Regions from separate parts of the Halomonas sp. TG39a genome, predicted to be linked through region 3. Evidence: predicted binding sites of a transcription regulator. Region 3 holds the regulator's gene; each other region holds the start of a gene.
The links. The regulator FliA, encoded in region 3, starts transcription of late flagellar genes. The targets are predictions, from matches to a motif close to CTAAAGTTNNNNNNNNNNCNGCCGATA.

Region 1 (9,625 bases), 1.1 Mb from region 3:
AATAAAAACCGCCCGAAGCGTTCGCTTGCGGGCGGTTTTTTATGAGCCTCTGTTATGGGCTTTTTTGGATCGGCTATTGTGTTCAGCAGTGCTTGGCAACAGCAGGTGTTAGGCGCAATCAGCAGCCCCCTGGCCAAACATATCAAACATTATTTCGCGGCCAAGGCGAGTCAATACAAAGCGGCCATACTCATTGAAGGTGGCGGCTTCACTGGCTTCCATTACTTGTTGACAGGTTGCCCAAGTGGGCGCTGCTGCACTCAGCGTGAGCAATTCACGACGGGCTAAACCGCGCTGGGGCAAGGTAATGGTTTCGAGCACATGGCCATTATCGTAGAGCAGCTCAGCGGCAATCGATAAGCACTGGCGAAGGCTGCGTTGAACATTCGCGGCTGTTGATAGCCCACTAGATGCTTTGGATGAGGGCTCTTGCGTGAGTTCTGAAGTCATAAGTCCCGGAGTCATAGCATGTTCTCCTGCGGTCAGCACCAAATCGGGCTTGTTGCAGTGCATTATAAACCAAGGTCAATGTTAGACCAAGGTCTATAATTCAGAGCGGATCTTCTAATATCGAGCTCATCAACGCTAAGCCAATGTGCTACGCTCGCTGTTACGTATTTTAGTGAGTTAATAAGTCATGCAGATCAGTGTATTCGGAACCGGTTATGTCGGCCTTGTTGCAGGCGCTTGTTTAGCCGATGTCGGCCATCAAGTCACCTGTATGGATGTTAACGCTGAGCGGATTGATCAGCTTAATGGTGGAGAAGTGCCGATTTTTGAGCCTGGGCTAAGCACCATCGTTGCCCACAACGTCGCGGCGGGCCGGTTACGCTTTACCACCGATGCTGCCCAAGCGGTAGCGGATGGCGAGCTGCTGTTTATCGCCGTGGGAACGCCGCCTGATGAAGATGGCAGTGCCGACCTACGCTATGTGCTAGAGGTAGCGCGTACGATCGGCCAGCATATGGATAGCTATAAGCTGGTGATTGATAAATCTACCGTGCCCGTGGGCACCGCCGAAAAAGTCCATGCGGTTATCAGCGATGTACTCGAACAGCGTGGTACATCACTCGCGTTTGACGTCTGTTCGAACCCTGAGTTTATGAAAGAAGGGGCTGCGATCGAAGACTTTACCCGCGGTGCGCGGATTATCGTCGGCACCGAAAGCGAGCGTGTGAAAGCGCATATGCAAGAGTGCTACGCCCCCTACAATCGCAACCACGAAAAACTGATGTTTATGAGCGTACGGGCCGCCGAACTGACCAAATACGCCGCCAATGCCATGCTCGCCACCAAAATCAGCTTTATGAACGAAATCTCTAATCTCGCCGAACGGCTTGAAGTGGATGTGGAAGACGTGCGGCGAGGAATCGGCAGTGACCCGCGCATTGGCTACCACTTTATTTACCCAGGCTGTGGCTACGGCGGCTCCTGCTTTCCCAAAGACGTTCAGGCACTAGAGCGCGCCGCGCGCCAGTTAGGTTATACCCCGGAACTGCTCAGTGCTGTTGAAGCGGTTAATTTACGCCAAAAGCAAACGCTGTTCACAAAACTGCAAGATAACTTAGGCAATCTAAGTGGCAAGACCATTGCCGTGTGGGGGCTAGCCTTTAAGCCCAACACCGACGATATGCGTGAAGCCCCAAGCCGCACATTGATGGAAGCGCTTTGGCAAGCGGGTGCTAAGGTGCAAGCCTTTGATCCCGAAGCCATGGCGGAATGCCGCCGTATCTATGGCGAACGGGATGACTTAATGCTCGCCGGTGATCGCATTCAGGCAGTCAAAGGCGCCGATGCGTTGGTTATCTGCACCGAGTGGAAAGAGTTTCGCAGCGTCGATTTCGCTTGGTTAGCCGACCAACTGGCGGAAAAAGTCGTTATCGATGGGCGTAATTTGTACACGCCAATGGCTGTTGAAGAGGCAGGTTTGCGTTACATAGGGGTGGGGAGAAAGAGCAACTAGAAAGACCCACTAAAAGATGAACTTATTATCGTCATTTTTCTGAGTAATGGGTGTATCTATTACGTTTAGTTACTTGAAGTAACGTCTTAATACGAAAAGATGAAGAAGAAAATTTAAGTTATTCTTCACCTAGCCGAGGTTTTAAGGTAATTGTATTAAAGAAAAGTGCTACGCATCGCTTAATGAAGGAACGCTAATTGAAAGCAGCAAGCGTAGCTAAATGTATTCAAAAAAGGCATTGGTCTTATGGCTGCTATTACATCACTAGGCATCGGTTCTGGCTTGGATCTGAATGGCTTGCTGGAGCAATTAAAAACGGCAGAACAAGCAAAGCTTGAGCCTATTGCGGCACAGCTCCAATCTGAAGATACGAAAATATCTGCCTATGGTAAGTTGCAAAGCGCGCTTGAGCAGTTTCAAAGCTCAGCCGAAGCACTCAATGATGGGGCGTCATTCGAGAGCTTAACAACCAATGTAGAAGGCAGTGCCGTTGGCGCTGTTAGCAGCAATGAGGCCCAGCCAGGTCAGTACGAAGTGCAGGTCGGCCAGTTAGCTACAGCCAGTAGCCTAGTAACAGAGCGTTTGGAAACAGCAGATGAAAGCATAGTGACTGGGGAGCAGTCATTAACCTTTACTCTTGCTGACGGAGCTATGGATCCCATTACCATTGCCGATGGCAGTTCCCTCGAAGATATGCGTGATGCTATCAATCAACAGAGTGATGGCCGCTTAAGCGCCTCTATTATCAACGACGGTGAAGGGTATCGTCTTGCAGTAAATTCAACGGAAACGGGTGCGGACGCGAGTATTGAAAGCACAAACTTTTCAGACATTCTTGCGGGCGATGTACAAACGACTGATGCCCAGGTAGTTCAAGCGGGGCAGGATGCAGAGTTTAACGTCAATGGAATCGATATTGTTAGCCCTACCAATCAAGTGGAAGGCGCTATTCAAGGCATTACCTTAAACCTTGCTGAGGCTGGTGCGACGAGCACTGTAAGCGTTGAGCAGGATGATGAGGCTATCCGCGAGCAGATCACGGCCTTTGTTGATGACTTCAACACGCTCAAGGACACCATTACCAGTTTGACAGCGTTTGACGAAGAGACTGGTCAGTCGGCGGGGTTGAACGCCGATGCCGCGACCCGCGCGGTTGAACGAGAGCTTCGTCAAACAATTAGCAGTGTTGTCGGCGGCGATGGCTTTAGCGTGTTGTCGGATATAGGTATTTCACTTCAAGTGGATGGCAAGCTGGAGATTGACGAAGATAAGTTAGATAGCATTGTTGCTAATCAGCCGGATCAGCTAGCCAATTTTTTTGCAGGCGATAGCGAAGAGGGTGGCATGGCAGGGCAAATAGCCTCATCGCTGGAAAGCTTGGTGGGAACAGGTGGCCGCCTTGAAAGTGCCGTTGATTCGTCTGAAAGGCGCTTTGCTTCGTTAGAAGACCGCTATGCGACAACGGAAAGCCGTATCGAGCAAACCGTTGAGCGTTATCGCACACAGTTTCAAGCGATGGACAGCATGGTAGCGCAAATGAACTCAACCAGTGCTTATCTGACCCAGCAGTTTGCAGTGCTTGATCAGCAAGGTTAAGTTAGGCTGATAAGCTAGCTAAATTAATAGTTTACAAGATGCCCGGCACAGTGTGTTGGGCATTTTTCTTTGCAATGCTTTAAAAACAGCTTAAAAAAGGCATTAACTCTAAAGTTTGCTCCTCCGCAGCCGATAGATTACCTAGACACCTTTCTCTACTTCTTATAAGGAATGAACCCCATGGCATCGATCACAGCACTCGGTGTAGGTTCTGGATTAGATCTTTCAGGTTTGGTGGATCAGCTAAAAGCGGCCGAACAGCAAAAGCTTGTGCCTATTCTAGAGCAGAAAAGTGCTCAGCAAACCAAAATTTCAGCTTATGGGCGCCTTGAATCAGCGATGGATCGCGTGCAAACCTCTATTGCTGCGTTGAACGATGCCGCTACATTTAAGCAGCAAAAAAGCACCGTGACGGGCGATGGCGTATTGGCGACCGCAGGCGAAACCGCTAATGCCGGGCGCTATGAAGTAACCGTTACCCAACTGGCTCGCGCAGGCAGCGCTGCTTCCAACAGCGTAGCGCTAGACCAAGAGGTAACAGCAGCCGATGCGACGCTAACGCTTAACTTTGGTGCTGGCGGAACACAAACAAGCTACGACGTTGCTATTTCAGCGGGCAGTACGCTGGCGGATGTTCGTGACCAGATCAATGCGGATAAAGAGGCTGGCGTAACCGCTTCTATCGTTAATGATGGCACTGGGTACCGCTTAGCGCTGAGCTCAAAAGAGACGGGCCAAGATGCTTCACTGGAGGGCTTCTCAGGCTTAGCGTCGCTGACCATGGATGCAGCCACCCAGCGTTCAGGTCAGGACGCTGAGCTGAATGTTAATGGCATTACTATCACCAGTAAAACCAACCGCGTTGAAGAGGCCATCCAAGGCGTAACGCTTGATCTCACAGAGGCCTCTGGAGACCCCGTTACGCTGGTGATTGAGCGTGATGATGCGTCGCTAAGAGAAGCCATTGACGAGTTCGTTAAAAACTATAACGAAATGAAATCCACCGTTGGCCGAATGACCGCATACAACGGCGAAGGCGAAACGTCTGGCGAGCTAGTGGGTGACCGCACCGTGCGCACCATTGAAGACCGCCTACGCCGGGATATTACTGACAACCTCGGCACCGGCGATATTTCACGCCTTTCACAACTGGGCATAGCCATTGATGAGAAGGGGCGATTAAAGGTCGACGAGGATAAGTTGGACGATGCAGTAGCCAACAACCCAGAGGGGCTATCTGCCTTCTTTGCGGGCGAAACCGAAGAAGGCGGCTTTGCTGGGCGCTTAAACGCCACGCTTGAAGGCATTACGGCAGAAAACGGCATCATTCAAAGCTCAGTGACTAGTGCTGAGCAGCGGGTTGACAGCCTGGACGAGCGTAAGCTTCGTATGGAGGCTAGTATCGAGCGCAGCACAGAGCGTTACCGTAAGCAGTTTGGGCAATTGGATGGTTTGATCGCCCAAATGAACTCTATGAGCAGCTACCTCTCCCAGCAGTTCAGTATGCTGGGCAACATGCAGAACAACAATTAAGAAAGTAGTTCAGAGTGCAGTTGAAATAGTTACAGTAAGTTACATAAAGAAGCGTAATTTTTCTAAAGAATTTGGCGGGCCTGCCGTTAATTAACATAACGGCGACGCAAGCGCCGCTAAGCAGGCCAATAGGCCAGTTAATCTTCGAGGAGCACTCACATGTCTGTAATCAACACTAACATTACTGCCCTGATCGGCCAGAATAACCTGTCCAACTCTCAGTCTATGCTTGCCAAAGCGCAAGAGCGTCTGTCCTCTGGCCTGCGCATCAACAGCGCTTCTGACGATGCTGCTGGTCAAGCCATCGCCAACAAGATGACAGCCCAGATCAAAGGCATGGATCAGGCTAGCCGTAATGCTAGCGACGGTATTTCCCTGGTACAGACCATGGAAGGCGGCCTTGACCAAATCAACGACAACCTGCAGCGTATTCGTGAGCTAGCGGTACAGGGTGCCAACGACACCAACGCCAAAGAAGACCGTGCTGCAATTACTACCGAGATCAACGAACGTTTAGCAGAGATTGAACGTGTATCGGGCAGCAACAACTTTAACGGCACTAATCTGCTAAACGTTGCAAGTGGCGCTGGCGCGACTCTTAATATTCAGGTTGGTTCCAACACTGAAGCTGAAGATGTTATTAGTGTTAATAGGCTTGATGCCACGGTTAGCGGACTTGGTTTAGAAGACACTGTATCTGGTGCTACAGCAGTGACCGCTGGCGAATTTACAGTTGCAGATGCTTCAGGTGCAGGTGCCACTCACGAAGAGTTCAAGACTTTAGTTGATGCGGTTGATAGAGCAACTGAGTCGCTGGATACCAGTCGTGCAACCTTGGGTGCTACTCTGAACCGTTTCGACTCGGTGATCGATAACCTGGCGACGACGTCTACCAACCTTTCTGAAGCTCGTTCACGTATCGAAGATGCCGACTACGCAGTAGAAGTGTCTAACATGACGCGTGCGAATATTCTCCAACAGGCGGGTACTTCTATGCTGGCACAGGCTAACCAGACGCCGCAGTCTGTATTGTCTCTACTGGGCTAATCCTTTAGCCAGTAATGTCAAAAGAAAGTAACGACGGGGCCAGTAGGCCCCGTTTTTATTTAAGGCAGATATCCAAAATTCGATGTTAATAAGCAGTTGTCGCATCAATCAGATGAGTTACAGTAGTTTACATAAAAAAGAACGGTTTTTTCTAAAGAAGTTGGTGGGGAGGCCGTTAATTATAATAACGGCAACGCAAGTGCCGCTAAGCAGGCCACAAGGCCAGTTAAATTTCGAGGAGCACTCACATGTCTGTAATCAACACCAACATTACGGCCCTGATTGGCCAGAACAACCTGTCTAACTCTCAGTCTATGCTGGCCAAAGCGCAAGAGCGTTTGTCTTCTGGCCTGCGCATTAACAGCGCCTCTGACGACGCTGCTGGCCAAGCCATCGCCAACAAAATGACTGCCCAAATCAAAGGTATGGATCAGGCTAGCCGTAATGCTAGCGACGGTATCTCTCTGGTACAGACCATGGAAGGCGGTCTTGATCAAATCAACGACAACCTGCAGCGTATTCGTGAGCTAGCGGTACAGGGCGCCAACGACACCAACGCTACAGAAGACCGTGATGCGATCGTTACCGAGATCAACGAGCGCCTAGCTGAAATTGATCGCGTAGCTGGCAGCAACAACTTTAACGGTACTAACCTGCTAAACGTAGCAAGTGGTGCCGGCGCTACCCTTAATATTCAGGTTGGCTCCAATACTGAAGCTGAGGACGTTATTAGCGTTTCTAGACTTGATGCCACAGTTGATGGCCTGGATCTAGATACCGCCAGCGGCGGTGTAATTGCTGATGCGGGTAACGGAATGGAGTTTACGCTCCAAAGTGGTGGTAGTGTTGCACATACTGACTTCAAGGCTTTAGTAGATGCAGTTGATACTGCCACTGAAGCGCTAGACACCAATCGTGCGACTCTTGGTGCTACGCTTAACCGTTTTGACTCAGTGATCGATAATCTGGCGACCACTTCTACCAACCTTTCTGAAGCCCGCTCGCGCATCGAAGATGCGGACTATGCGGTGGAAGTGTCTAACATGACACGCGCCAACATCCTTCAGCAGGCCGGTACCTCCATGCTGGCACAGGCTAATCAGACGCCACAGTCTGTATTGTCTCTGCTGGGCTAATACCTTAGTCGGTATGATGCAAGAGAAAGTATCGCGGGGCCAACAGGCCCCGTTTTTTTGCCTGTAGACTCAGTAATTACATTGTAGTTAAGTCATGAAAAAATAGAAATTGTTAGCCATCGATAATTAAGCCCCTTTTTCTTGCTTGCCCCACCTTTAAGTTAGTGCTGATCGAGAGAACACCTACCTAAATACTGGCGGATTCGCGCCTTTGCTCACTGCCCTAGCACAGTAAGCTAGGCACATTGCCATTTTTCCTGTGAGCCGCTTCATGGTTAAGCAAACTCAAGCATCCGCTACTCAAAAACGCAGGCCCCGCATACTTTGGGCCAATCCCTTTTGCTTGTTGGATACCTCCAGCGGCGCCAGCATGACCGTGCGTCAAATGTTGCTGCAACTGGTGTCTCGTGGTTATGACGTTCAAGTGCTGGGCGCGACCGTATTCGATAACCCAAAGGGAATGGGGCGGCTTAAAGAAAAATTCTCTGACCTGAGCGCTCATCTACACCAATTGATAGAAGCTGAAGATGGCGCGCTCACGCATAAGTTGGTGGTGAGTTATAGTCACAATCGAAATCATTTGACGACGCATGAAGAAGGGCTTTGGTATAGTCAGTACCTCTACATGCTGGATTCTTTTAAGCCGGATGTTGTGTGGTTCTACGGCGGCCAAACGCTTGACATGCTAATTGCCGATGAGGCACGAGATCGCGGTATACCTGTTGCTTTCTACCTAGCGAACGGCAACTATAAATCACCACGCTGGTGTCGTGATGTGGATCTGATTCTCACCGATAGCCAAGCTACGGCTGATATGTACCGCAAAAAGGTTGGTTATACCGCCAATCCGGTAGGCAAGTTTATCGCTCCAGAAAACTTCATTGCCGAACACCATGAACGTAAGCGACTATTGTTTGTTAACCCTAGTTGGCAAAAGGGCGCGAGCGTATTTGTGCAACTGGCCGAAAAGCTGGAGCGAGAAAGACCCGATATTGAGCTTGAAGTGGTAGAAGCCCGGGCTGACTGGCCCGCCGTGCTGCGTGAAACCACTCGTCGAATGGGGGAGCAGCGTATCGCGTTAAGTAATGTTGTAGTGACCCCCAACACCAGCGATATGCGCGGCCCTTACAGTCGAGCTCGTGTGGTTGTTGCGCCTAGCCTATGGTGGGAAAGCTCTGGGCGTATGCTGGCCGAGGCGATGCTCAACGGTATTCCAGCGCTAATCACCAACCGCGGTGGCATGCCCGAAATGATTGGCGATGCTGGCCTCTCTTATGATTTTCCGGATGAGTGCTATAAAGAGCCCTACCAACATCTGCTCAGCGATGACGAGCTTCAACCGTTAGTGGATGCAGTCATCAGTCTATTCGACGATGAAGATATGTATCAGGATTTGGTGGCGCGCGCTTGGCAAGTGGGGAAAGAGAAGCACCATCTCGACCGCGCCACGGAGCGGCTAATTACTGCTTTAACTCCGCTGGTAAACTTGCGCGCTGGAAATAAAGACTTTGCCATTATTCAGAAGAAACGCCATCGTCAGCGCTTAGCCTATCTGGCAACTAAACCTGAATTCAAGGTTGATAACTCACTTAAAGAGTTGGTTGGTGCTATCTCTGGAGCCAAGCAGGGCAACGAACCACAAGTTAACCGTTTGTGGCTTACCGATGATTTTACCTGGCAAATAAAAGGTAAAATCATGGTACTCGACAACCGCGCTAGCTTGATCAAAAGCGGCCTTGCTGACCAAATGGCGGCGACGGAAGCCTTTGGTATTGTCGCCTTTGACCCCGCCAGTGAAATAAAGGAGGCCAAGCAATACGAAGGTAGTGAGTATATACAGTTATTTCAGCACGCACTGCTAGGAGATGGAAAGCCGAAAACGCTGTACGCCTGTGTAGCCCCTGAAATGACCAGTATTCTTTCACCGCTACCGCTCGAAAAACTTCCCAAGCGGCACCATCTAGGCGCCAAGCCTTTGGCAGAGCTGCCCATTACTACCGTGGCGTTGGATAGTATCGACGGATTGGGCAATCTTGACTGGCTGATTCTCGATGAGCTAAGCGATACTATGCTTGTGCTCGAGCATGGCAAAAAAACGCTCGCCAATACACTGTTAATTCAGGCGCGTGTCGCGTTTCAACTGACTCATGAAAAACAGCCCAATTTGGCAGAGCTACAGCATTGGGCGAGTCGCAATGGCTTCCGCTTTTACCGCTTTCATAATATTAGCCACTACAGTCATTTGCCAGAAAAGCTAAGCGCCCAAACAGCCTGCGCCACAGAGCAAGAGAGCGGCGATGTGCTCTTTCTACCCAGTCACGAACGCATGGCTACCCTAAGCGAGAAAGAA
Region 2 (10,078 bases), 1.1 Mb from region 3:
CGCCTGCCAGTCGGGCGCAACAAAGTAGAGCGCCGCACACATTAACCCACTGCCACCTATTAACTGCACCGAATACCGCTTCCAGCCCGGCTGAAAGACCAAAACGCCTTGCTTATGCAGCAAATAGCCCAGCAGGCCAGCATTTAAGAACGCAGAAAGCGCGGTGGCTAACGCTAACCCGGCATGGGCTAGCGGCCAAATCAGCAGTAGGTTTAACACCATATTAGCGACCATGGCGATAATACCTACCTTTACCGGTGTTTTGGTGTCTTGGCGGGCAAAAAAGCCCGGCGCCAATACTTTGATCAGCATAAAGGCCACCAAGCCAAAGGCATACGCGCGCAGACTCATGGCCGCCATTTGGATGTCGTTATCGGTCATCGCCCCGTAATGGAACAGCGTAATCAACAACGGTTCGGCCAGCACCGCCAGCGCCAGCGCCGCAGGCAAGCCTAACAGCAATACAATGCGGATAGCCCAATCGAGCATGGCCGCAAAGTGCTCTTTGGACTGGTCAGCATGGCGTTTAGACAGCGCGGGCAGAATCACCGTACCAATCGCCACCCCAAACACGCCCAGCGGTAGCTCTACCAAACGATCCGAATAGTAGAGCCACGACACGCTGCCCGCCGCCAGCAATGAAGCCAAAACGGTATCCAACAACAGGTTAATTTGCGATACCGATACCCCAAACAGCGCTGGCCCCATCAATTTCAGAATGCGTCGCACGCCCTCATGGGCAAAATTTGGCCATGGCGTGGGCATCAACCCCAAGCGCAGTAAAAACGGCACCTGAAAAACCAACTGCGCCGCCCCAGCAATCAGCACGCCCCAGGCCAGCGCCATGGCGGGCTCTTCCATTAGCGGCATTAAAAACAGCGCCGCACCAATCAGCGAAAGATTCAGCAGCACCGGGGTAAACGCAGGCACCGCGAAGCGGTTCCAGGTATTCAGCACGCTGCCTGAAAACGCGGTAAGCGAAATCAGCAATAAATAGGGAAACGTTAAGCGCAGCATATCTGCGGTCAGTGCCAGCTTTTCGGGCTCGCTGCCAAACCCGGGGGCAAACACCCAAATCAGCCACGGCGCACAGAGCATAGCCACAGCGGTAATCAACGCCAGCACTGCTGTTAAACTACCCGCAGTAGCATTTAGCAGCACGCGGATCTCTTCACGGCTACGCTGGGTGGAGTACTCTGAAAGCACCGGCACAAAGGCTTGGTTAAACGCCCCTTCGGCAAACAGACGGCGCAGAAAGTTAGGGATCTTAAACGCCACAAAAAACGCATCGGCGCCATCCCCCGCCCCCAATAAGGTAGCGATGACCACATCGCGTGCCAGCCCCATCACCCGCGACAGCATGGTCATGGCACTAACCACAAGACCAGAACGCATTAGCCCACGGCGGGCTATCGCGGTGTTAGGGGACGTATTGGGTGCTTTATTCACCGTCATAAGCTATCCAGAAGAAACCATCTAGAACACACCATCCAGAAGAGACTCTCTAGGAAAGATCACCTAAAAAAGACCACCTAGAAAAATCATCCAGACACAAAAAAACCGGCCGCAGCCGGTTTTTTTTATGGCGCCAGCCGGCTTACGCCGCCAGTGCCTTAATACGCTTGTTCAAACGGCTCTTCAGGCGAGCTGCTTTCTTCTTAGACAGCACGTCTTTGTCTGCAATACGGTCAACGACCGGCTGCATTGCCTTGAACTCTTCCATTGCCTTGGCGTGGTCGCCGGTGCCGATCGCTTTCACTACACGCTTGATGTAGGTGCGGACCATGCTGCGCTGGCTGGATTTCAGGACGCGACGGTTCTCGGCCTGGCGGGCGCGCTTGCGAGCTTGCTTGCTGTTCGCCACAGGGTATCTCCTTGGAGAATAAAGGTTGCCGACAAAACGGCAACGAAATTAAATATGTGTTCGCCGGCTGCGCTGTCACAGCACGACGTTTCCGCAACAACCAATTGTTTTGGCTGGGATATCACCCTACCAAAGTGTGTAACAGGCAGTCGAAATTAGCTGCCCATTCACGGGACTTGTCTGAGAGGATGGCGTAGTCTATCACGCGCTAGGCGCGCTTGCTAGCTGTTGTCAATGTGAACATAGAGCCAGCAGGCAACCTCACTCACGGTGCCTCCTGCCCCATAGGCGCTAAAATTTTGCGTAAAAAGTGGCGTGTTCGCTCATCTTTGGGAGCAGTGAACAGCTCCTCTGGTGGTGCTTGCTCGACGATGCCGCCGTCATCCATAAAGACCACTTGATCAGCTACTTCCCGGGCGAACTGCATTTCGTGGGTGACCACGATCATCGTCTGGCGCTCTAACGCTAACTGTTTCATCAAGCTCAACACCTCCTCTACCCATTGGGGGTCAAGGGATGAAGTCGGCTCGTCAAACAGAATCACATCGGCGTTGGCCGCCATCGCTCGGCCAATTCCCACCCGCTGCTGCTGGCCGCCCGAGAGCGAAGCCGGGTAAGCATCCGCCTTATCCGCCAGGCCAATGCGTTCCAGAATCTCCCTCGCCCGCGCATGGGCTTTAGCTTTGGGCAGCTTGTCCACCACGATCATGCCCTCACTGATATTCTCCAGCGCGGTTTTGTTGGCGAACAGGCCATAGTTCTGAAACACAAAAGCCGTACGCCGACGCAGCGCCAAAATATCCGCCCGACTGGCGCGCTGGGTATCGACACTTAAATCTCCGACGGTTAAGCGCCCCGCGTCCGGGCGCTCTAAAAAGTTAATACAGCGCAGCAGCGTTGACTTACCCGTACCAGAAGGGCCAATGATCACAATGATTTCGCCCCGAGAAAGGCTCAAGTCGATATCTTTAAACACCGTGTGGCCGCTAAAACGCTTGGTAATGCCTTGCAGCGAGATCATCGTTGGTAGGCCTTATTCAGGTAAATTTCCAGCCGACGCTGCCCCCAGGAAAGCACTTCCACAATCGCCCAATAGATCAGCGCCACCAGCAAGAACGCTTCTAAATAGAGGAAGCTGCCCGCGGCCTCTTTTTGCGTGGCGCCCATTAATTCGGTAACCCCCAGCGTAAAGGCCAACGAGGTCGCTTTAATCATATCGATGAAGTAGTTCATTAGCGTCGGCGTTGCCACGCGGGTGGCCTGGGGCAGAATAATACGCCGCATAAGCTGCGACTGGGTCATGCCGATGGAGAGCGCAGCCTCGGTCTGGCTGCGGTCAATCCCCACAATGGCAGCGCGAATGGATTCGGCCATATAAGCAGAAAAGTGCAACGTTAGCCCCAGCACCGCGGCGGTAACGCCGGTAATAGAGATCAATGCACTTATTAGCTGCGGCAAGCCATAGTAGAAAAGGAACAGCTGAACCAGCAGCGGCGTGCCACGGAAAAACGAGATAAACAACAGCGCAAAGCCGTTTAAGAATGGCACTTTTGACACGCGAACCACCGCCAGCAAGCACGCCAGAATCAGCGCAAACACCATGGCAATCGTCGCCATTTCCAGCGTGAGCGGCAAGTAGCGCAGCAGAACCGGCAGCAGCCCCCACATATACTCAAGGTTAAGCATGGTTATTCAACATAGTCATTCAACACGGTTATGAAACACAGTTATGAAACACAGTTATTAAACACCGCCATTCAAAATAGCCATTAACAATCGCCGCATCGCGTATCAGCAAACGGCCGTGGCATTGCCACGGCCGCGTAGAACGGATAAATCCAGCGGTTACGGCTGGGTGATATCAGTATCAAACCACTTTTCGGATATCTCGCGCAGTTCACCACTTTCGCGAAGCTCAGCAAGGGCTGCGTCAACGCGGTCACGTTGCTCACGACCCGCCTCGTCATCACGAAACGGCAGCGCATTCTCAATGGTCGAGAACGGCTGGCCAGCCAGTTCTAATGGTAAGCCTTTCTCTTTAATGACCTGCGTAGCACTCACGCGATCCATGACAAACGCCTCAACACGGCCTAGTGCCACATCTTGCTCAATGTTGGACTCATAGGTGCGAATATCGATTTCATCGGCGTTCGGCTGCTCACGCAGTAGCTGCTCGTAGTTCGAGCCCAGATTAACCGCAACACTTTTGCCGGATAAATCTTCCACACCTTGAATGGCATCATTACCAGCCCGCACTACCACCTGCGCGCCGTCATACACGTAAGGCGAAGTGAACACATACTTCGCTTCACGCTCCGGGGTGATCGTAATCTGGTTAGCGATGGTGTCAATACGCCCAGACTCCAGCATACCTGCCAAGCCCGAGAAGCTAGCCGTAACGAACTCAATGTCATCACCGGTGATCTCACCCACGGCGTTCATTACATCAACTTCAAAGCCTTGCAGCTCGTCCTGCTCAACGAAAGTAAAAGGAAAATAACCACCGGACATGCCCACACGGAGCGAATCTGCATGAGCAGCGGCGGCAAACAACCCGCTGGCAACACTCAACGAAAGCGCGGCCAGGGTGAGATTGAGCTTACGGGGTAGTGGCATGAGTCTGTTTCCTCGTTGGTCGATAGTGCGACGATGCGAATAGCCAAACAAATAGTCATGAAACATTAATGTCGGCTATTTTACCCCTACGACAAAAGCATACAAAAGAATATTAAAATTAATTTTTATTCTCTTATTGAATATGCTGTCACAAAGGGCTTCATGGCTACTTTTGTTTGATAGCCAGGAACGTTTTAGGGGTAGCAACTTGGCGTTCTGCATCCAACACGCTTCCGCCTAACGCTGCCAACTCCTGGGTAAACGCAACCAGCTTCTCCAACTGCACCTTATCAAAACCGCGCCTACGCTTGGGCTTTTTGAGGATCACACTTACGCCACCGATTAAGTGCTCTTCTTGCAGGAAGGCCTCTGGAGAGGGCATCACTCCTGGTGGATAGGCATTAGCAATCCGCAATGGATTTTGCGGGGTAACGCCTGGCACGCTGTAAACCTGAAAGGCCGCATCATAGTGGGCCTCCCACTTTTGCAGGCTCGAGAACAGCTTTTTGTTGAGTGCGATATCCGGTTGATCAAACATCACAAACAGTACATGAGTGCTCTCCTCTACCGCCACAGGTGCCACCTCCTCTACGCTATCTTCACTCTCGGGTAACGTAGAGGAGGTATTCATCTGTTTAGCAACAGCTGGGGACTCAACGGGGGTTTCATTGCTCTCATCGGCTGGCGCTGGCTGCCCAAGTCTTAGCCACTCTCCGCCACGCCACATTCCGCCTTCGAGTACGCCTCTACCGCTTAGTAAGAAATACATGCCAACGACCAGGCTGTTGAAACTCAACCAGCCTGCAGCAATCGCTAAGGTTACCGCCAGTTTTTGCGGATCCATGGGGTGTTTTCCTGCCCAATGACGAACGTAAAATTTGGGCACCCGCAAGCCGACGAGTGCCAAGATAACGACTCATTATCGAGCAAACGCTGGGAAGATCAATTTTTGCGGGCTAAGTCATTAGTGGTAGAGATTTTAGAAGAAGCAAGTCCAGTAGGTGTTGGGGCTCCCACAATTAACACACCGATCGGCTAGTTAATTAATCCAGCAGAGAAAGCACGCTTTGTGGATTCTGGTTGGCCTGAGCTAGCATCGAGGTGCCAGCTTGCTGCAAAATCTGTGTACGCATCATATTAGATGCCTCTACAGCATAGTCAGCATCCTCAATTCTCGACTTAGCAGCTCCCAAGTTCACTTGCTCCTGGCTCAAGGTGCCAATGGCAGATTCAAAGCGGTTGTTGAGCGCCCCGTACTGACTTCGATAGCCATCAACCTGCCCCATTGCCTGCTCAAGCTTCTGCATTGCTTCTAAAGCCTTTTCTATAGGATCCAGTGCCACCCCTTCAAGTCCCAACGATTGAGTGTCAGAAGGCGTGGGAGCGATCGTGATGGAATCCATTTTCTGACCAACACCAGCACTAACCACTATGTTTGTAGGGGTGCTAACGGGGGTCGACACCGGTTCTGGGTCGTCGTATTCAATCGGCATGTCGTCCCAAGTAGCCCTGGCATTAAATGAACCTTGGCCTACCACGAAAACAATCAGGTTTTCCGTTACTTTGTCGAAAGTTACTCGCTCCAGCATATTTTCCGATAGATTGCCGTTGTTAAACTCGGTACCGTCATCATCAGCCGATGCCTCATCAAGCCGATCACCGTCGCCGCTATAGGTAATTTTCATGTCGTTATAATCAAGCTCAACAGGCGGCGAGTTTAGGTCATAGCTCCCCGCTGCATCTTGAAGCAGGCTAGCATCGTAGCTGGCCCCAGGCTCAAACCCATTTTCAGCCGTGAGTAGTGAAGCATTAATATCCGTAACGTCTTGTGACTGCCATACATGGTCAGGATGAGCCCCATCAATGGGCGTCCCTATCAGGTGCTTCCCATCTTGAGTGAATATCTGAATGTCGTCATCCAAACCTAAAGAGTTTATCTCCAGCGTGACGTTAGTCGCACCCGCAGGTACGTAAGCCAATGAAACTGTACCGGAGGTAAAACTCTCAAAACCAGGCCCAAGAAGCTCAGTAATATGAGCTGCGTCGCCTAGTTTAACCGGCAATGGCCGTGGTTCCGCGGGTGCGAGCGGCGTCTTACCAAACGCCTCTGTAATGAAAGCGAGTCGGTCGACCTCCTCTGCGAGCTGCTGATACTCGGCATTGATTGAGGAACGGTCAGCATCAGAGAGGGTGCCATTGGCGGATTGAATGGCGAGCTCACGAGCTCGTTGCAAAATATCGTTAATACTATCAAGACCACCTTCGGCAGTTTGCATCAGTGAGATGCCATCGTTAATGCCTTGAGTTAACGTCTTTCCAGCTTGAAGATTGGACTCCATGCGGTTAGCAATAGCCTGCCCGGCAGCATCATCCTTCGCCCCATTGATACGCAACCCCGAAGAAAGGCGCTCGATTGCAGTCTCCATGGCAGAGTGTGAGCGCTTGAGCTGGTTCTGACCGTTTAAAGAGAGCAGATTCGTATTAATCACCGCCATTCAGGACATCCTTGTATACAGTTCGTTAAATTGAGTAACGGCAGGAGTGGTCGAAACTTTAAGGCTTGATAGAGAAAATACTTAAATTTCATGGAATTCCGGAGCAATACTTTCCGTAAACCAGTAGTATCAAGGTGACCGTCGGAATGTGCTCTCTTGAAAATGAGGTAATACCGTGACCTCCACTTTTATCCACCTATCTCCTGCTTGGCATGAAATACAGTGAACACAAAAGAATCATGAAGGCACGTATTACCCAGATCCCAACACGGCCTCCTTCACTGGCGTGTTAGCTTTCACATCTATTACAACTGTCTTTCCGATAATGTCTTTAAGCATCTTGGGCGGCAGTCCATATCCTGGTCTTACGCTTCTTACGGAATCCCCTGTTATTACATCACCCGATTTTAGATCCTTAACAAAATATAAAGACCGGCGGAATTGAACGTTACCTTGTTCACTAGATTTACGGCCGTAATCCACATCACCCAGTGCTTGCCAGGCCGTCTTGGTATCACGGCATAAGTCTGCAAGTTCACGAGGTTCGAGCGAAAAGCTATCATCCGGGCCACCACCATTTCGATTGAGAGTGAAATGCTTTTCGATGATTGAAGCACCAAGTGCCACACTAGTGACCGCAGTAGTATTATCAAGAGTATGGTCAGACAACCCCGTTACTAAACCATGCCGCGCGATCATATCGGGTATGGTACGCAGATTGTAGTCAGAGGCGGGAGCTGGGTAGCCACTGACGCAGTGCAAAACCGCCAATTCTTTACAGCCGCCTTCTCGGGCCGCTTCGATGGCCTCAGAAATCTCCTCTACATTGGCCATGCCAGTGGAAATAATCATCGGCTTGCCGGTGCTGGCCACGTATTTGATTAGGGGTAAATCCACTGCTTCGAACGAAGCAATTTTGTAGGCTGGTGCGTTGAGATCCTCTAGAAGATCAACCGCTGTATTGTCGAAAGGAGAGCTGAAGATGGTTATCCCTAGCTTGCGGGCATGCTCAAACAGCGGAGCATGCCATTCCCAGGGCATGTGTGCCTCTTGGTAGAGTTCGTATAGTGTACGACCGTCCCAAAGGCCACCTTTGATCTTGAACTCTTCGTTAGCACAATCCAGCGTGATTGTGTCAGGTCGGTAGGTCTGTATTTTAACCGCATCGGCGCCCGCTTTCTTTGCCTCTTCAATTATTCTCTTGGCATTCTCAATACTACCATTATGGTTGGCTGACAGCTCAGCGATAATATAGGGCAAACAAGAGGGGCCAATTACACGCCCAGCAATTTTTATCATCATATAAAAGTTAACTCCTTAAAATGCTTGCCATTCGTTGTAGAGAAGTGCATAGCCAATGACATCATGATAGGCCTGACCATCAAAGTGATGATCGCGTAGACAAGACTCTTGTTTAAAACCTAAACGTTCATGAAATTTTCTTGAGCGCGTATTATTTGCGAGCGCTTCGCCACATAGCTTATGCAATTCCAGTTCAATGAAAGCGTATTCTAAGGCGGCAATACCTAATGAATGGCCTCTGCCTTTTGGTACCTTTGGGGAAAGGTAAAACCCCCACTCCCCTCTCTTCGCCCTTGGGTCTATAAGTTGGATATTAACGAAGCCAAACGGTTGACCATCTTGCTCAGCTATCAGTAAGTGGCGGTTAGGGTTTTGTTGTGAACGTAGAAACCACTGACGGTGCTCACTCTCACTTATTTCGTGCTGCGTATACATATTGCAACGCACTTCAGGTGCGTTGCGCCACTGCAACAGCATGGCAAGATCCGCTTCTGTCAGGGGTCTTAAGTTCGTTGAGTATGTCATGCAATTCTACTTTTTTGTAACAAGACATGGCAAAGAAAATCAATACCTTGACCTGTAGTGAGACTGGCAGCAGCCTCGCTCATTTGCCACAAAATCCCCCTCTCTAACAGGCTATTCATCTTCCTCGACAAGTCACTTGTATTTACACTATCAAGAAAAACTGCCGCACCAGCACTATTAAAAGCCTCGGCAATCGCTCGCTGGTTATCCGCTAACACCAACAGTAGGGTAGGCAACCCCAGACAGCAGCGCTCCCAGGAAGTGCTACCCGCTGCACCGATAGCTAGATCCGCCTCCGACATACGTCGCGCCATATCACTGACGTTAACCACCACCTCAGTCGGCCAAGGCAATGCGTTTGCCTGTACTTTGACCTCATTCAACCAGGGCGCCGTTGCGCCCATAATTACGCTAATCTCACAACCGTCAGGCAGATCACACTGCTTGAGAGCTTTCAATACCTGCCCCGTTACATTGTTTTTATCGACACCACCAAGACTAACTAGCAAACGCTTAAATCTGGGTTGTTTCCGACGGCGAGCAAGACTAACTTCTCTCCATTGGGCAAACTCTGGGCGCAGCAAAGCAAACTCTGGGCCGATAAGACAGTGGCAGTACGTGGGTACCAAGGCAGTATAGTCCCCGGCCTCTCGTCCAAGATTTTGATCTAGCAATACATCTGCAAGATGTTCCCGATCAGCGAGATCATCGATAACAAGTAGTCGAGTTTTAGCTGGGCAAACATCTTCTTCCCAACGAGCATCCAACGCGTAGTGATCAACGACTAGCCAGTCAGGTACATGATCTTCATAAATGGACCGGCAGGCACCTGCATCGGTTTGCCATGGAGCTCCCAGCCAGTGGGCGTGATAAGGCAATGCGAAGTCTTCTGTCAAAACGAATTTTTTTATCTCCGTCTGCCGAATGTAATTAAGCCGAAATACCTGAAAGCCTTGCATCTCAATTTGTTCAATCAAATGGCCTTTATGTTCACGGCAAAGGAAGTAACACTCAGCGCCATGTTCGCGTAGCGCGTTAGCCAGCGTTAGGCAGCGCATCACATGGCCAGTACCAATTTCAAGCGACGCATCAACCCGAAAAGCGATAAGTTTCATGATGATTCTGTCAAAAATGCTTTGAACAACCATTCAGCACGCTGCCAGTCCTCTGGAGTATCTATATCCTGTACGCGGTGGCGTGGTAGCCGAATCGGTATAGTGTACTTGCTAAAAAGAGCACGCCCTTCTGACCATGCTTTCGCACGCCCCCAATAGAA
Region 3 (10,078 bases):
ACCATATATAGAAAAATCAGCACCTTACACTTTTGTCCCTCACCTACACGCTATAGACTGGTTTTTCGGTTAATAGTCTAAGGATTTTGGTTAGATGGCTCAGATCATGACGGCAACTACCTTAATAACGACAGCAATGGCCGTCTCATTGCTGATCGCAACGCCCATGGCTAACGCAGCCACATTTAATACCGACGACGTCAGTACCCATGATCATTGGCACTCCATGACGCTCTCACTGGGAAACGAGCGCCACTACCGGGCGGTGGAAGCCCACAGCTACTCAGACGCGACGCTGAGCCTGAACGCCACGCCGGGAGTATGCGATTTACCCTGGCTGGAGATGCGCGTCACCCTTGAGCAGCAGCAGGGGGAGAGCCGGGCGGTTAATCTGGTGCCTACTCGACTACGCGTCGATGAGCAGCCCGTCATCGACACCATGGCCGAATTTATCACCGAGCGCGGCGATGACGGGTTTTATGCCCACTTTTATTTAAGCGACTTGGAATCCCTGATGGCCGATATGCGCCAGGGCGAACAACTGTTTCTCGGCTTTGACCAGGAAGAGCGCGAGCCTTGGTATATGACCTTTAGCCTGCAAGGCGCTGACGCCGCGATTAACCGAATGATGACGCAGTGTGAAAGCCACGGGGCGGCCACTCAATAATTCAATAAAGTATGAATTATTAAATTGACATCACGGGCTCTAGCGCCATTTCGACGCGGTTGCGTCCGCCATGCTTAGCGCGATACATAGCGTCGTCGGCCCGTGAGATAATGGTTTTGCAGCTGTCCCCCGTCTGCCAAACGGCAACCCCAATACTCACCGTAATCCTTTGTTCAAGCCCTTCTATACGCAGCTCTGCGACCAGCGAGCGCAGTCGTTCGGCCAGGCCAATAGCGGCGTCAATATCCGAGTGGGTCGCCAACACAATAAACTCTTCACCGCCCCAGCGGCCCAGGTGGTCGCAGCCACGCAGCGCGTTTTCAACTAAGCGTGCAAGGGCCACCAGCACATCGTCACCCACGCTATGGCCGTGGGCATCGTTGATCTGCTTAAAGTTATCCACATCAAACAACAAGAGGGCGAAGGCGGCCGCGTAGCGCTTGGCGGCCACTAGCTCGGCATTGATCGCCTCTTCAATGCGGTACCGGTTCCACACCTTGGTGAGGGGATCAAAATGGGCTAATTGCTCCAACCGCTGGTTGGCCTCGGCAAGAGCTTTACGCTCGTGCTCCAGGTGCATATTCAGCGAGCTAATTTCATAGGCTGAAATGGCCAGCGTCAGGTCTTCACCCAGGTCGACCGCCGCTAAGCGCTCTACCCGCTGCCAGGCTTCGCTCTTACCCACCACTTCCTCATGCCAAGCAACCGACGGGGTCACGAGCGCCACCGGTTGAGGATGGGTTGCAGGCTGCATCGCCCAATACAGCGTTTCCACCTGCTCGGGGCGAAAAAATATCAGCCAGGCGCGCTGAGTTGAGCTCATTGGCAGCGGCACCGCCAAGGCTCCGCACTGCTCGGGCATGGCCAGCGAAGCGGTTAACGTCTCTTTGGCGATTTCGCGCGTGCACCAAGGCCCGCTATGCACGTGGGCTCTTTCCAGACGTAGCACAAACTGGCTAATGGCTTCTGGGGTCGGCGTCATGCCTGCTTGATAAGCGCCGCCATTCACCCATAGCACTACACCATGGGCGCGAAACAGCTTCATCCAGGTAGCCGCCTGCTCCTGGAGTAGCTGCTGGGGGCTTTGTGGCTCGCTACGCGCTCGGGTACTCAGTGCCAAGCTATCCTGAACCCGCTGCAGGTAGCGGGCTTCTTGTCGCGCCCGGAGCAGCAGTAAGCGCTGGGTGGCCATCTGCACCAAGGTACGAACGGCATCACGTGCCGACGGCTCAACCGAGTGCGGCGCGGCCGAGTGGCAAAACACTAGCCCCCATAAGCCGGTATCACCCTGCATTGCCAAACTGAGTGAGCCGCGTACCCCCAGCCGGTTTAAATAGCGCTGCCGTTCCGGGGCAGGCGCGCGTAAAAAGCTGCCACTAAGGCTTGCTCCCGAGTAGGCGGGCGTCAGCGTTTCAGGCGGCGCATCGACGTCTTCAATTAACCGTACAGGGTAGTGTTGGTAACTTTTGCGCAAGGCAGCTGGGAAGTCGCTGGCGGGAAAGCGCTGCCCCAACAGCGAGGGCAGCTGTTTTCCTAGCGCTTCGGCAACCATCAAACCATGCCAATCGCTATCAAAATGGCACACCGTCACGCGATCATGGCCGGTAAGCTGTTGAATCGCGTTAACCAAGGAGTCGAGCAGCTCTTCCTGATGGGTGGCTTCCGCTAAGCGCATCAGCCGCTCATTGACGGTGCAGAGCAAGCGGCGCTTACCCTGGGGATTTAGTGGTTCAATCTCGACGATAACCTGCTCGCCTACCCGGTAAGCATGGAGCTGAAAACGCACGTTGCTATGCTTGGAACGAATAAACACTAGCGGGCCGGAAAGCCGCTGCTGCCCGTGCATTTCGCGACGCACCCGCTGGCTTAGCCGTTTCCCCAACACACAGCCAAGGGTGAGCTGCCCATTTTCAGGGCGCTCAACACCGGTTAAGCGGGTTAAGTTAGTGCTACTGGCTTGGATGCGTCGACAATCAGCATCTAATACCAGCAGGGCACCAAACGACTGCAATCGCGGGTGGTACATGGACACAAACGTGGCCTCGCAATCTATTCACCCTCGACCTGCTGTCTTAGCAGCAGCTCTACGCGCCGGTTGGCAGCTCGCCCATCCGCGGTTGCGTTCGGTTCCATGGGTTGGGTATCGGCATATCCGACGGCCCGCATACGTGAAATATTGAACCCTTGGCGCTCTAAGTGCCTCACCACGGCGATTGCCCGCGCTGATGAAAGCTCCCAGTTCGAGGGGAAGCGAGCCGTTGAAATCGGCACGCTGTCGGTATGCCCCTCCACCGATATCTGGCCATCAAAATTCGTCAGCACACCGATAAGGCTTTCAACCACGCCTCGCCCTTGGGGGGTTAGTACCGCTTGGCCGCTGGGGAATAGCAGGCTGGTATCAATCCGCAGCGTCACCCCTTCGCGGCCTTGCGAAACGCTGACTCCAGGAATATCAAGCCCGTCAAACTGCGGCTGCACCCCAGCGTGGCGGGGCTGAATCCCGGTGGCTAGAGACGCCAGCGGCAATGATGATACCGCGCTGGCCGAACGCATGAAAGCAGTATCAGCCGCTTCACCGCCGCCCGGCGGCGTCAGTGAAAGCAGCAGTACAAAGAGCGTGATCAGCAGCGTCAATACATCCAGATAGCTGGTTAACCAGCCCTCTTCACCATCGCCTGGCGACGGCGTCATTTCCAGCGCGTGGCGTGTATCGCGGTCTAGCATCGGGCCTACCCCTTGGCCGCCGAACTCACCGACGAGTCAGGCCTGGGTTTGACGCTGTTATCACGAATTTCATCGTGGTAGTTAGCCACAAAGGAGTTGAGTGTCTCTTCGATAAACGACGGCAGGCGACGCTTGGTAATCAGCGAAATACCTTCCAGCACCATGTTCATGGTAATCAGTCGCTCTTCGGTGCGGCGCTCTAACTTCACCGCAATCGGTTTAAACACTAAGTTGGCGAGTAAAATGCCATAGAAGGTAGTCAGCAGGGCCACCGCCATGCGCGGCCCAATCACCTGCAAGTCGCCTGCATCCATGACTTCCAGCATATTGACCAGCCCTACCAGGGTACCGATCATGCCAAACGCAGGCGCATAGGTGGCCATGGTGCGAAATATTTGTGCCTCGGCATGCTCACGCGCTTTAAGGCGGGCGATGCGCCAGCGCAACATGTCAAAAATTTCGTCCTCTTTGGTGTTGGCGATCACCAGTTGGATCCCGGTGCGCAGAAACGGATTGCGGGTATGCTCCAACTCGCGCTCGACCGCGCGCACATCGCCTTTAAACCACAGCCGTGACATATCGACCAATTCGCGGATATCGTCACGCATATAGGTATTTTCGCGCCGAAATACCAAGCCCACCAGCCGTACGACACGCAGCACCTCTTTCAGCGGATAGCTGATAAAGGTCGCCGCCAGGGTACCGGTCACCACGATGGCCAGACCCGGAAAATTGATAAAGCTTTCAGGGGACTCTGCGGTTAAAAACAGCACGCTCACCAACAGCAGTATGCTGGCAAATATGCCTATCAGCGTCGAAGGATTCATCCACGGCTCCTTGCCGGTCACAAGTGAGTAAAAAGAGGTGTTATGCCGAGTCGTGTAAGCGAGCGCGTAAACGACTTACGGCCTGGCTGTGTAGTTGAGAAACGCGTGACTCCGTTACGCCCAACACAGCCCCTACTTCCTTGAGGTTGAGTTCTTCTTGGTAGTACAGCGCCATAAGCAACTTTTCACGCTCTGGCAGCGCTTCAATCGCATCAATCAGCGTTTGCCGCTGCTGTCCATCCAGCAACTGCTCGAACGGTGAATTGCCCAGTTCATGACTGATAGGCTCGCCGCCATCGGCGACTAGCTCTTCAAACGGCAATAGCTGGCCGCTGTTGGTGTCGTTAAGGAGCTGCTGATAGTCGCTCAGCGGCATCTCTAGGTGGTGAGCAATTTCGTGCTCTTCCGGCGCTCGCCCGAGCTGCTGCTCTAATTGGCGAACGGCGCGGTCAACCGCCCGCGCTGAGCGGCGTACGCTGCGCGGCAGCCAGTCGCGGGTGCGCAACTCGTCCATCATCGCACCGCGAATACGTTGACTGGCAAAGGTCGCGAAGGTGGCTCCCTGGGTAGCGTCGAAGCGCCCCAGCGCTTCCAGCAGCCCCACCATCCCGGCTTGAATAAGGTCGTCGAGCTCAATACTCGCTGGCAATCGAACCTGTAGCGTCAAGGCCTGACGTCGCACTAATGGCATGTATTGAGTCAACAGCTCATTTTGTTTAATTCTGCCCTGTGCTGTGTACATATTCTCGCCTCGCGGCTATCCAGCCTTCACTGATAATTCACAATCATTTGCAATCCCTGCACCCGAACAGGCCGCTGACCTGGACGTAAGGCGAAGCGAAAATGCAACGGCGCATCGGCGTCTCGTCCCGCTAGCGCGGTAGTAGAACCCCGCATACCCGTTAACGCAACGCACTGCTCAGGATGGCACAGCCAAGCGTTTAAGTGCGCACTGGGGGGGTAGTGAAACTGCCACTGTATACGCCCAAGCTGGCCTGACTGCAGGCTGGCGACGTCGGGTGGGGTGGCCGCCTGACTACTGCTTGCCCGATCACTCATCGCCACCATCAGTCCCGGTATCTGAGTGCTCCAGCTACCGGGCGCTGCCTGGGCGCTCCCCGTTAAACCTGCCCATAGACACCCTGTCAGCAGCGCCGCGATCAACGGCAGCCGCCCTGTTAACGGCCAGCTTAGCATGCTTGGTCTCCTTGGCAGAGTGCGCTCATCGTGCAAGTACCAGTAACTCCATATTTAAGTAGTAATCAGCAGCCTCACGCAAGTTATCGAGTAGCCCCTGGCGCGGCAAGTGCGGCTCATGGAGTGCCAGCAAACGACGCGGCCCACCACCCTCATGCAACTGGCGCAACGTACGGAACATGGTCGCAAACGCATCGGCATCGCTACTAATCCACAGCGCCCAGCGGCTGTATTGGTCGCTCAGTTGCGCAAGCTCAGACGTTTCCGCCATGACGATGCGAATATCCCAGTCATCAGGCTCACCGGCCCAGTTTCGACCTAGCGTTGACCACTGCCCCAGACGTGCTTTGACCTTACTCACCTGAACTACGCCGCGACCGGGCAGCCCAACTACTATAAGCGGAATTTTGGGCCTGGGCGGCGCCACCGTCCTGGGCTCTTCCAGCGCCGCTCGCGTCGGCGTTGATAGGGGTGAAACGTGTTCGGCCACAGGTTCTGCCGCCGCAACATCAACCGCCCCCTCAGCCTGCTGCTGTTGGCGCTGCAGGTTTGCCCACTTGCGCAGTCCCGAGGCTTGATCTTGTTCGCTCACGCCACACCCTCTCGACTCACACTGCCCATTTGACGAATCGCATCCCGCGCCATAAAGGCGTAGACCAGCGCATCAAGCATACCGGTATCGCGGCGGCGACGGCTGGCGCCTAGTAGGTTGAGCAGATCGCCGCGCAGCGTCTGCGCCTCCTCATCATCGGCAACATCGAGATGCCCAGCGACCGACGCCACACCGCTGGCCATTAACAGCCGTACTTCGGCATTGAGATCACCGCTATCGGCCTCTTTTAACTGCTGCCACGCGCGCCGCGTCAAGGCGGCCAAGCCTTCACTTTGCAGCTGTGTTAACAGTAGCGAGAGCACCTCAGCCCCCAGCCGTGCAGGGGTTAGCCAGTAGCGGCGCGCTACCACTTTGGCACTTTCCGGGTCGCGCACTTCCCCGTACCAGGCGAGCAGCGCAGTGCCACTGGCGTCCTCAACCTCGGCGTAGACCGTCCAAAGTTGCACCGATTGGCCACGAAAACGCACGCCTACATGATGCGTTAGCACACTGTCATCAAACAACTGACGGAGGGTCTGGCGCTCATGGTGAAAGAGTACCCTATGACTGGGGGCTACTTGGCTGACCCAGGTCAAATGCTCGGCTTCCAGCCAGACGAGCGCCTCCGGTTCGGGAAAGCGCGGCAGTAGGTGTACCGCGACGCCGGTTGACTCTGACAGCGCGGCTAAGCGCGGCTGCCATCCCGCGACGTGGCGATGCTGCAGCCAGGGTAGCGCCAGCCAGGCGCCATCTGTGTCCAGCCCTATGTCCGGCATTGCCCAGTCGCAGCCGCGCTCATTGCGCCGCGCCGACCACGCCATCCCTAAGGTGGTTTCCGCCGCGGGATAGCCGGCGAGCAGTGCGTCCAAACGCTGTTCCTGCACACGGCTCGGCAGCGAGGCTAGGTTCCAGGTCTCTTCTAGTTCTGCAAAACCGGTGACGCGTTGGCGCAGCCTCGCCAGTAGTGATGACAAGCGACGCCCTTGGCCCAGTACATCCCGGGACCAGCGCGGCATTGCCATCGGGGCTTCAGCACTGTGGGCCCGTTCACGCTGCGGCGTTGCCGTGCTTAGCGCCTGATCGACTAAAGCGTCGGGAGTGGCAATGGCCATATCTTCGGGCACCTGCTGGCCATTGGAACCAAACAGCACACGCATCCCGTGACGCATAATAATATCTAGCACTGGCGCCAGCCGCCCCGCTTCATCCTGCTTGGTAATAATACAGTCATCGAGCTCTGCGCCCGCCGCTCGCGCGGCTTGGCGATAGCGCAGCACGACTTCTTCGAGGGTTTCTGGCTGGCTGGCAGCATTCAGCAGCAATACCAAGCGCACTCGCGAGCGTCCGCCCTGGAGGTGGGCGATCTGTTCAATCACCCGCTGGTCACGCTGACTCATGCCCACGGTGTCGATAATCACCCACTGCTTGCCCTGCAAGCGGCCCAGCAAATCGTCGATGGGCTGCTCGGCATCCAGCGCGTACATCGGCGTATCCAGCAAGCGCGCATAGATGCGCAGCTGCTCGTGGGCACCAATCCGGAAGCTGTCGGTGGTCACCAGCGCCACCGGGCGCGTACCGTGACGCATCACAAAACGTGCCGCCAGCTTGGCGGTGGTGGTGGTTTTCCCTACCCCGGTCGGCCCCACCAGAGCGACAATGCCGGTTTGATCAAAGAAACTAGGCTCATCGCTCAGCACGCAGAGGCGATCCATTAACTGCTGACGCAGCCACTGCAGCGGTGCTTCGCTATCGCTGTCTAACCGGGCTAATGGTTCGGGCAACCCTGCCAGCAGTTCATCGGCAAGCTCGCTGCCGAAACCGACGTTCCATAGCAGTTGGCGCAGTCGCGCGGCCGTTCCGGTGGGCGTTGCTGGCATTGGTGAAGCAGCAGGGGCTGGCTGGCTATTTGCTAGCAGCGCGCGCATATCCTGCATTTCGCGCAGTAAGCGCTCACTCATCGCCTGCATGGGGTCTTGCGGCGGAGGTGCTGTCGGCGTTTCGAGAGGTGCGGGTTCCGGTGAAGGTTCAAAGTGGTCGATGGCTTCATCCGCCATGGCCAAAATTTCAACGCCCCCTTCGGTACGCCGATTAGCCACAATCAAGGCGTCTTCACCGAGCGTTTCGCGCACTTGGCGCATCACATCACGACTGTTGGCTCCCACGAAACGTCTAACGCTCATGATTTACCTTTTGTCTGTTCTGGAAATGGTCGACGCTAGCCTATCACGGCGGGCCATCATTAACGTCCGCCGACTATTGTGGTCACTCTTAATGTGCGGTCATCGGGAATTTCAGCCTGCGACAACACTGACATATGGCGTAAACGGCGGCGCAAAAAGCGTGATAGTACCGCGCGCAGCGAATGCTGCACGACCAGCACCGGCGGTTCGCCGGAACTTTCGTGACGCTCCAGCGCTTGCTGCGCCTGGGTCATCAGCGTCTCTGCCAAGCCAGGCTCCATGGCGCCGTTGCCGTTCATCGCCTGCACCAGCACCTGTTCCAGTTGGGCATCCAGTCCCATCACATTGAGCGTCTCCTGCCCTGCAAACCACTGCTGGACAATCGCACGCCCCAGTGAGACTCGCACCAGCGCTGTCAGCTCGTTAGGATCTTTTTGCTGGGCGGCGTACTCCGCCAGGGTATCCAGAATAGTGCGCATATCGCGAATAGAGACATCTTCGTCAAGCAGGTTTTGCAAGATACGCTGCAACACCGTCAGCGAAATAGCCTTGGGAATCACCTCTTCGACCAATGCTTTTTGATCATCGCCCATTTTATCCAGCAGTTTCTGCACTTCCTGACGCCCCAGCATTTCGGGTGAGTGGCGGTGCAACAGGTGGTTCAAGTGGGTTGCTATGACGGTGCTGGCGTCCACCACGGTGTAGCCATACACCTGAGCGTGTTCGCGCTGGTTGCTATCAATCCAAATGGCGGGTAAACCAAAGGCGGGATCCTGGGTATGGGTGCCCTGCAGCTCGCCGGAGACCTGCCCCGGATTGATCGCCAGCCACTTGCCGGGCTGCGCCTCGGCGCGACCAATTTCGGCGCCTTTCATTGAAAGCACATAGGCGTTAGGCGGCAGCTCCAAATTATCGCGGATATGCACCACTGGCGGCAGGAAGCCCACTTCCTGGGCAAACTTCTTCCGCACGCTCTTAATGCGCCCCAGCAGCTCACCTTTTTGGCGTGAGTCGACCAGCGGGATTAAGCGATGGCCCACTTCCAGGCCAAGGGTATCGACCAGTTGCACGTCTTCCCAACTCGCTTCGGGGGTCTCTTGTAACGGTACAGGCGCAGTCGCAATTTCCTCCTTGACCAACAACTGCTCTTTTTGGCGCATAATAAACCATGCCAAACCCGCCAGCAGCGCGGTAAAGAGTAGAAACACTAAATTGGGCATACCGGGCACCATGCCCAGTAGCCCCATCACGATGGCGGCCAATATCAGTACCTGGGGATTAACGAATAGTTGGCTGAGCATTTGCTGGCCAATATCCTCGTCCGTGTCGGTACTCACCCGGGATACCGTGACACCCGCCGCGGTGGAAATCACCAAGGCGGGAATTTGCGCCACCAGGCCATCGCCGATCGCCAGCAACATATAGGTCTGACCAGCAGCGCCAAAGCTCATATCGTGCTGCAGCATGCCAATCATCAGCCCGCCGATGATATTGACCACCATAATCACCAAACCGGCAATGGCATCACCCCGGACAAACTTACTGGCACCATCCATCGAGCCAAAGAAATCAGCCTCTTGAGCGACTTCAGCACGGCGCTTTTTGGCGTCTTCCTCGCCGATTAAACCAGCGTTCAGGTCGGCATCGATGGCCATCTGCTTTCCGGGCATCGCATCCAGGGTGAAGCGCGCACCGACTTCGGCAATACGGCCAGCACCTTTGGTGATAACCATAAAGTTGATGATGACCAGAATCAGGAAGACCACTAGACCCACAGCAAAATTACCGCCGACCAGGAACGCCCCGAATGCTTCAATGACCTTACCCGCAGAGGCGCCGCCTTGGTGACCTTCCATTAACACCACACGGGTAGAGGCGACGTTGAGCGACA

Region 1: a site for FliA is predicted at 3,668-3,694, ahead of fliD (flagellar filament capping protein FliD). Genes of this name have one in related genera too.
Region 2: a site for FliA is predicted at 7,011-7,037, ahead of U738_RS23590 (flagellin N-terminal helical domain-containing protein). Genes of this name have one in related genera too.

What each region holds. Positions count from the first base shown of each region.
Region 1 is NZ_JQLV01000001.1:2,584,573-2,594,197, reverse strand. Features, by position in the region: gene U738_RS11585 (hypothetical protein) at 109-450, opposite strand; gene U738_RS11580 (UDP-glucose dehydrogenase family protein) at 638-1,963, shown strand; gene fliD (flagellar filament capping protein FliD) at 2,210-3,559, shown strand; gene fliD (flagellar filament capping protein FliD) at 3,740-5,092, shown strand; gene U738_RS11565 (flagellin N-terminal helical domain-containing protein) at 5,252-6,139, shown strand; gene U738_RS11560 (flagellin N-terminal helical domain-containing protein) at 6,388-7,275, shown strand; gene U738_RS22960 (glycosyltransferase) at 7,547-9,625, shown strand, end outside.
Region 2 is NZ_JQLV01000001.1:2,569,185-2,579,262, forward strand. Features, by position in the region: gene murJ (murein biosynthesis integral membrane protein MurJ) at 1-1,455, opposite strand, end outside; gene rpsT (30S ribosomal protein S20) at 1,598-1,864, opposite strand; gene U738_RS11490 (amino acid ABC transporter ATP-binding protein) at 2,130-2,885, opposite strand; gene U738_RS11495 (amino acid ABC transporter permease) at 2,882-3,550, opposite strand; gene U738_RS11500 (amino acid ABC transporter substrate-binding protein) at 3,710-4,480, opposite strand; gene U738_RS11505 (hypothetical protein) at 4,647-5,324, opposite strand; gene U738_RS23590 (flagellin N-terminal helical domain-containing protein) at 5,524-6,975, opposite strand; gene pseI (pseudaminic acid synthase) at 7,228-8,277, opposite strand; gene pseH (UDP-4-amino-4,6-dideoxy-N-acetyl-beta-L-altrosamine N-acetyltransferase) at 8,293-8,802, opposite strand; gene pseG (UDP-2,4-diacetamido-2,4,6-trideoxy-beta-L-altropyranose hydrolase) at 8,799-9,917, opposite strand; gene pseF (pseudaminic acid cytidylyltransferase) at 9,914-10,078, opposite strand, start outside.
Region 3 is NZ_JQLV01000001.1:3,718,533-3,728,610, reverse strand. Features, by position in the region: gene U738_RS16790 (hypothetical protein) at 95-667, shown strand; gene U738_RS16785 (sensor domain-containing diguanylate cyclase) at 687-2,693, opposite strand; gene U738_RS16780 (OmpA/MotB family protein) at 2,717-3,391, opposite strand; gene U738_RS16775 (motility protein A) at 3,397-4,218, opposite strand; gene U738_RS16770 (RNA polymerase sigma factor FliA) at 4,259-4,960, opposite strand; gene U738_RS16765 (flagellar protein FlhE) at 4,987-5,415, opposite strand; gene U738_RS16760 (hypothetical protein) at 5,441-6,007, opposite strand; gene flhF (flagellar biosynthesis protein FlhF) at 6,004-8,187, opposite strand; gene flhA (flagellar biosynthesis protein FlhA) at 8,247-10,078, opposite strand, start outside.